Regions from separate parts of the Kitasatospora sp. NPDC059673 genome, predicted to be linked through region 1. Evidence: riboswitches for the same ligand, from Rfam matches in the RefSeq annotation. Region 1 holds a riboswitch; each other region holds the start of a gene.

Region 1 (2,256 bases):
CCATCAATCTGATCGGTAATGGGGCATTTGCCCTACTTCGCAACCCTGTTCAGCGCACCCTGCTCCAGGAGTCGCTGGCGCGCGGCGAGTCGGGCCTGCTGGAGACCGGCATCGAGGAACTCCTGCGCTACGACGGGCCGGTGGAGCTGGCGACCTGGCGGTTCGCCACCCGGCCGCTGAGCATCGGCGGGGTGGACATCCCGGTGGGCGACCCGGTGCTGGTGGTGCTGGCGGCGGCGGACCGCGACCCGGCCCGGTTCTCCGAGGAGAACACCCTGGATCTGGCCCGCTCGGACAATCCGCACCTCGGTTTCGGTCACGGCATCCACTACTGCATCGGCGCGCCGCTGGCCCGGCTCGAAGGGCAGCGCGCGATCGGCACACTGCTGACCCGGCTGCCGGATCTCCAGCTGGCCGCCGATCCGGCCGAACTCCGTTGGCGGGGTGGGCTGATCATGCGCGGGCTGCGTGAACTCCCGGTCTCCTTCACGCCCCGCTGACCCGGTTTCGACCGCCGCCGCCCAGCCCCCGCACGTGACCCTCCGTGGACCCGGCGGGGGCGCGTGATGCGCCCCCACCCCGGGCGAATCGGACATATATGGACGGTTTGTGCACGAGAAGTGAAGGTCCGTAATTTCGACGTGATACCGGTGATATGAGCTTGTGATTGCTCGTCAGCTCTGCTTACTCTCCGATTTGCCCGCAGCTGCGGGCCCCGAACGCGGCACGCCGAGTCCTGTCCGCCGCGCTCTCGGGACACCGACCAGGAATCGGACAGGAGCGGGGGAACCAGGTGTGAACGCCGTAGTCCCAACGGCTTGGGGTGAAGCCGCCGGGGAACGGACGCAACCGCGTCCGGAGTCCCAGGCGGCCGGGCCAGCCTCCCGGTCCGAACCCGACAGCTCACCTCGTAGGCGTGCGGAGAGGAAGTCCCATGCTGTTCGCCGGTACTGGACGTCACCGCCGTAGCACCAAGGCCGAGAAGGTCGTCGCCGCCGCAGGCATCGCCTCCGTGGGCCTGGCCCTGCCCCTGCTGTCCGCCACCGGAGCGGCAGCCGCACCCGCCGACACCTGGGACCAGGTGGCCCAGTGCGAGAGCGGCGGGGACTGGAGCATCAACACCGGAAACGGGTACTACGGCGGCCTGCAGTTCTCCTCCTCCACCTGGCGCGCCTACGGCGGCGCCGAGTACGCCCCCCGCGCCGACCAGGCCACCCGCACCGAGCAGATCGCGGTGGCCGAGCGGGTGCTCGCCTCCCAGGGGCCCGGCGCCTGGCCGTCCTGCTCGATCAAGGCCGGCCTGTCCCGGGGCGGCGACAGCTCCGAGGACACCGCCTCTCGTTCGCAGCCGCGCTCGTCCGCGCCCAAGCAGAAGCAGTCGAAGACGCAGCAGCAGTCCAAGGCTCCGAAGCAGGGTGCCCCGGCCGCCGCGCCGGCGCAGACCGGCGCCGGGAAGTACACCGTGCAGGAGGGCGACACGCTCTCCGGGATCGCCGCCGCACGGAACGTCTCCGGCGGCTGGGAGCAGCTGTTCACGGCGAACCGCGCGGTGATCGGCGCCGACCCCGATGTGATCATGCCCGGGCAGGTGCTGGCGCTGTGACGGCGCGGGTCGGCCGACTCCGGCCCGGCGGTCGAACGGTCCCCCGGTTCGCCTGACGATCCGTCCGCTCCGGGCGTGCGCACAGCAGTTCGCGCCGCCCGGGGCGCACCGCCGACGGGCAAACAGGTGAACTACCAGTGAGTAGCCGGGCCACACGGTGAGACGACGCCCGGCCGCGCGTGGCCGCAGGCATGTCTGCGGCTAGGCTCTGGGCGTAACGACCACACATCCGCTTCCGCTAGGAGATGCCTCGTGCCGTCCATTGATGTCGTCGTAGCCCGTGAGATCCTCGACTCCCGCGGCAACCCCACGGTCGAGGTCGAGGTCGGTCTCGACGACGGCAGCACCGGTCGTGCGGCTGTCCCGTCGGGTGCCTCCACCGGCGCCTTCGAGGCGCTGGAGCTCCGCGACGGCGACAAGAACCGCTACTTCGGCAAGGGCGTCGAGAAGGCCGTCCTCGCCGTCATCGAGCAGATCGGCCCGGAGCTGGTCGGCTACGACGCCACCGAGCAGCGCCTGATCGACCAGGCCATGCTCGACCTGGACGCCACCCCGGACAAGTCCTCGCTCGGCGCCAACGCCATCCTCGGCGTCTCGCTCGCCGTCGCGCACGCCGCCTCCGAGGCCAGTGACCTGCCGCTGTTCCGCTACCT
Region 2 (2,256 bases), on a different contig from region 1:
GGTACGGGCGCGTTGCCGGGGGCGGAGGTGCTCGGGGACGGCGGGGTGGTGGGCTGATCCGGGGTGGACGGTGTGGGCTGCTGGTTGCCGCTGTTGCCCTTGCCGTCCTGGCCCTGGCCCTGGTTGGTGCCGTTGCCGGGTTCGGCGCCGTTGCCGTTGCCGGTCTGGTCGCCGGTGGGCGTGGTGGGGTTCGGGCTCGGGTCGGTGCTCGGGTTGGTGCTCGGGTTGGTGCTCTGGTCGCTCGAAGGGGCCGGGGCAGTCGGAGCGGTCGGAGCAGTCGGGACGGTCCGGCCGTCCGGGGTGGCGGTCGGAGCCGGTGTGGCCGCAGGCGGCTGGGGGTGCGTCAGCTGGATGTAGCGCTCGTACAGGCTCTGGTGGCTGGTCCAGAACCAGCCGCCGTTCTTCTCGTACCAGTACACGTGGTACACCGGGTCGTAGCCGGGCAGGCCGGAGAACACCGGAGTGGCGTTCCGCGGCGCGACGGTGCCGTCCGAGGCGGTGTTGACGGCCGCGATGCCGCGGGCGCCGCGCAGCGAACCCGCCTCGTCCGCCGAGTCGTTGTCGTCCACCACACCGGGGGCGCTGACCGTGCGCAGGCCCGCCGAGTCCGCGCACGAGGCCCAGGGCTGCGGGCCTTCGGTGGCCAGGATGCGTTCGGCGACCGCGATCTGCTGGCTGCGGGTGGCCCCGCTGGGCAGCTCGGCGTACTGGGTGCCGCCGTAGTCGAGCCAGCGCTGGGCGGTGATCTGGAGGCCGCCGTACACGCCGTTGCCCGGGTCGGAACTCCAGTTGCCGCCGCTCTCGCAGTCGGCGACCCGGTCCCAGACCGTGCTCGGTGCGGCCTGCGCACTTGTCACGGCGAGCAGCGGCAGTGCGAGGCCGACGCCGGCGACGCCGGCTGCGGCGATCGCCCGCTCGGCTGCCTTCTCCGCCTGGCTCTGCCGACGATGGCGCCCGGAACCCGTGAAGAGCATGCCCGATCCTCTCCGCACGCCTGCGAGGTGAGCTGTCGGGTTCGGACCGGGAGGAAGGCCCGGCCGCCGCGTACCGGTCGGAGCCGGTGCGGGCGGCTTCACCCCTAGCCGTGGGGGACGGCGACGTACCTGGTTCCCCCGTCCCTGTCCAAGGGTTGTGGTGGTCGACCCGGCAACGCGGCGGACAGGGTTCGGCGTTGCCGCGCGTGGGGCCCGGCGGTGCGGGCCGGATCGAGCCTAATCACTCGAACGGAGTAATCACAAGCTCATCGCGCCTATGTCACGGCCGAGTTGCGTCAGCCCGGTGGTCGGGCAGCCGGGCAGCCGGGCGGGCGGTCGGCCGGCCGGGCGATGGGTGGTCGGGCAGTCGGGCGATGGGGTGATCGGGTGGTCGGCTGCGAAAGTCTGGCCGATCGGTGGGATTGGGGGAGCGGGTGGAGGGGAAGGCGGACAGCCCCGCTTGGGCGGTTGGGTGTCGAGGGTTCCTCAAGTGGCTTGAAAAGCGAGGCAGTTGAGCGAAATCGGCGCATTGGGGGCGTTGTGGATAAATCGCGCGACAGCCACTTCGGAGGCTTCCTACCATCGCGGTGATCGCTGTTCCCCGACCCGCTGTGGAGGTGCCCATGGCTGTGCTGATTCCTGAAGTGCTCCGGGTGGAGCGTCAGTTCGCCCGTCTGTTCGTCGGTCAGTCGTTGTCCGTCCTGGGCGACAGGGTGTCGTTCGTGGCGCTACCGTTCGCCGTGCTGTCGATCGGCGGGTCGGCCGCCGATGTCGGCCTGGTGGCTGCGGCCGGCCTGCTGCCGATGCTGGTGTTCGTGCTGGTCGGCGGCGTGTGGGCGGACCGGATGCCAAGACAGCGGATCATGCTGGCCTCCGATCTGGTGCGGTGCGCGGTCCAGGCGGCCGTCGCGGTGCTGCTGCTCACCGGGACGGCCCGGGTCGGGGTGCTGGCGCTGCTGATGGTGGTGTTCGGGGTGGCGGACGCATTCTTCCTGCCCGCCTCCACGGGGCTGATCCCGCTGCTGGTGTCCGGTGAACGGCTTGGCGAGGCCAATGCCTTGCGCGGGCTCGTCCACTCCGTGGGGTTGGTGATCGGGCCGGTGCTGGCCGGCGCGTTGGTCGCCGTCGCCGGGCCTGGCGGTGCCCTGCTGATGGACGCCCTGAGCTTCGCGGCCAGCGCCGCCGTACTGGCGAGGCTCGGCACAGTGGGCGGGCAAGCCGTCGCGGAGCGCGCCGAGCGGCTCGGATTCCTGGCCGAACTCCGGGTCGGCTGGCGGCAGGT
Region 3 (2,256 bases), on a different contig from region 1:
ACCGTCACCAGGTCGTAGGAATCGGAGAAGCCCTCGGCGTCGGGCGGCGCGGTCGGCGTGACGGCGAGTTCGTCACCCACCTGCCAGCCCTCGGGTGCGGCCGCCAGCTTCAGCACGGCGTCCCCTGCCTTCAGCTCGGTGGCGGCCCGCACCCACGCCGTGCGGGGCGCGCCGTCCAGCCGCAGGTAGCCGCGGCCGGTGACCCACAGGCCGGTGTCGGTGTCGACGACGCTCATGCCGCCGCCCTGGAAACGGCGCTCGTCGATGTCGGGAAAGCGCAACGTATGGGTGTGCGCCGCCTCGGGCGCGAGCGCGAGCGTGCCGCGGACCTCGACGTTGCCGGTACTCTCCAGCGTCAGCGACCGGTCGGTGGCGAACACCAGCGACCCGCCGGTGTCGATCAGCAGCGAGCCGACCTTGGCGTCCCCGTCCAGCACCACCTTGTCGGTGATCCGCACGGCACTCCCCGCCCCGGGCACCTTCCCGCCCCACCCCTTGGCGTCCGACCACCTCCGCCCGCCCTGGTCCACCGCCCCCGCCACCGGCTCCGCCCCGGCCAGCGACTGCCGCAGCACCACTCCCCCACCGACGGCCGTCACCGTCCCGACCGCCAGCCAGGTCAGCATTCGCCGCCGGCCCAGCAACGGCCGCCGGTGCCGCCCGTTCTCCCACTGCTCCACGATGGCCGCCTCCCGAAACGCGCAGGGACTCCGAATCGTCGGGGGCAGCATAGGTGGCGGGTTCGGTGGAAATCGGCGACTTCCGAGGCGACTAAGCATTCTGACGTACCGTCATCCACCAGTTCGGCAGAAATGGGTGACGGGGGCAATTCCATGACCCGTCAGCAATGGGCCCTGGACGCCGGAGCAGAGTGGACAGAAGCTCACAAATCACCCATCGACTGACTCCCAAACAACCACAGAAGTGAACTTTCGCCTGACAAGTGCCATAACCACCCAAAACGGGCACAAGATCGACAACTTCCTGACGGCAGCCCAGTTCCGGCCACGCACAGCGGAGTTCGTCCGGAATTCCTTGATCGCATTTTCCGGGCCCGGTGACGGCCGTCACAGGAATTTGCGAATCGTCCTTAAATCCGCTTAATCTCCTGCCCACGTTCGTGGACACACGGACCCAGCTCGCCCGGAACGCCGAATCCTGCCGCCGGGTGGGCCGGCTCATGCGAAACGCACCGCGGCAGGGGCGGGGGAACCAGGTAAGTCGCCCTGGGGCGGTCCTGACGGACCGGTCCGGGGCTTGGGGTGAAGCCGGGCGCGCCGAGAGGTGCGCGCGGCCGGGCAACTCCAGCCCGAATCCGACAGCTCACCTCGCAGGCGTGGGAGAGGAACGCATCTTCATGCTGCCCATCAGCGCCAAGCGCGCCCGCCGTCTGATCGCCACCACTGGTGTGGTGGGCATCGGCCTCACGGTTCCCGGCCTGGCCGCGGGTACCGCCTCCGCCGCGTCGGTGGCCACCTGGGACAAGGTCGCGCAGTGCGAGTCCAGCGGCAACTGGTCGATCAACACCGGTAACGGCTTCTACGGCGGCCTGCAGTTCACCGCCTCCACCTGGGCCGCCTTCGGCGGTACCGCCTACGCCCCGCGCGCCGACCTGGCCACCAAGGACCAGCAGATCGCCGTCGCCGAGAAGGTGCTCGCCTCCCAGGGCCCCGGCGCCTGGCCGGTGTGCTCCGTCCAGGCCGGTCTGACCAAGGGCGGCGCCGCCCCGCAGGTCAACACCTCCACGGGCTCCACCACCGCCCAGACCCAGGCCCCGAAGCCGGCCGCCCAGCCGCAGGCTCCGAAGCAGACCCAGCAGGCGGCCCCGCAGCAGCGTCAGGGCCAGGCCCAGAGCCGCCCGCAGGCCCCGGCCCAGCCGCAGGCCGACCAGGGCGCCCAGGCCGCCGGCAGCTACACCGTGGTGGCGGGCGACTGGCTGTCCGCCATCGCCCAGCACCAGAACGTCGAGGGTGGCTGGGAGAAGCTCTACGAGCTGAACCGCTCCGTCCTCACCAAGGGCCCGGACATGATCTACCCGGGTCAGAAGCTGGCGCTCGGCAACGTCGCGGTCGCCGAGACCCCGGCCAAGCAGTCCGCCCCGGCCCGCAAGTCCTCCGGTTCGACCCCGGCGCCGAGCACCCCCGCCCCGGCGCAGCCGAGCACCCCCGCCAAGCCCGCCACCACCACGACCGCCACCACCGCCACGACCGCCACCACCGCCCTCAAGGCGACCGGCTCCAAGGCCGCGGCGGTCGA

Evidence for each region. Region 1 has a riboswitch for cyclic di-AMP ahead of ACFV18_RS06115 (transglycosylase family protein). Riboswitches for the same ligand answer to the same signal wherever they lie in the genome.
Region 2: it holds a riboswitch for cyclic di-AMP, as region 1 does, so the genes downstream of both, ACFV18_RS14640 (transglycosylase family protein) here and ACFV18_RS06115 (transglycosylase family protein) in region 1, are expected to answer to the same signal.
Region 3: it holds a riboswitch for cyclic di-AMP, as region 1 does, so the genes downstream of both, ACFV18_RS10735 (transglycosylase family protein) here and ACFV18_RS06115 (transglycosylase family protein) in region 1, are expected to answer to the same signal.

What each region holds. Positions count from the first base shown of each region.
Region 1 is NZ_JBHWEN010000003.1:307,443-309,698, forward strand. Features, by position in the region: gene ACFV18_RS06110 (cytochrome P450) at 1-500, shown strand, start outside; cyclic di-AMP (ydaO/yuaA leader) riboswitch at 718-931, shown strand; gene ACFV18_RS06115 (transglycosylase family protein) at 935-1,603, shown strand; gene eno (phosphopyruvate hydratase) at 1,856-2,256, shown strand, end outside.
Region 2 is NZ_JBHWEN010000010.1:137,640-139,895, forward strand. Features, by position in the region: gene ACFV18_RS14640 (transglycosylase family protein) at 1-974, opposite strand, end outside; cyclic di-AMP (ydaO/yuaA leader) riboswitch at 978-1,147, opposite strand; gene ACFV18_RS14645 (MFS transporter) at 1,562-2,256, shown strand, end outside.
Region 3 is NZ_JBHWEN010000007.1:13,569-15,824, forward strand. Features, by position in the region: gene ACFV18_RS10730 (hypothetical protein) at 1-680, opposite strand, end outside; cyclic di-AMP (ydaO/yuaA leader) riboswitch at 1,179-1,352, shown strand; gene ACFV18_RS10735 (transglycosylase family protein) at 1,337-2,256, shown strand, end outside.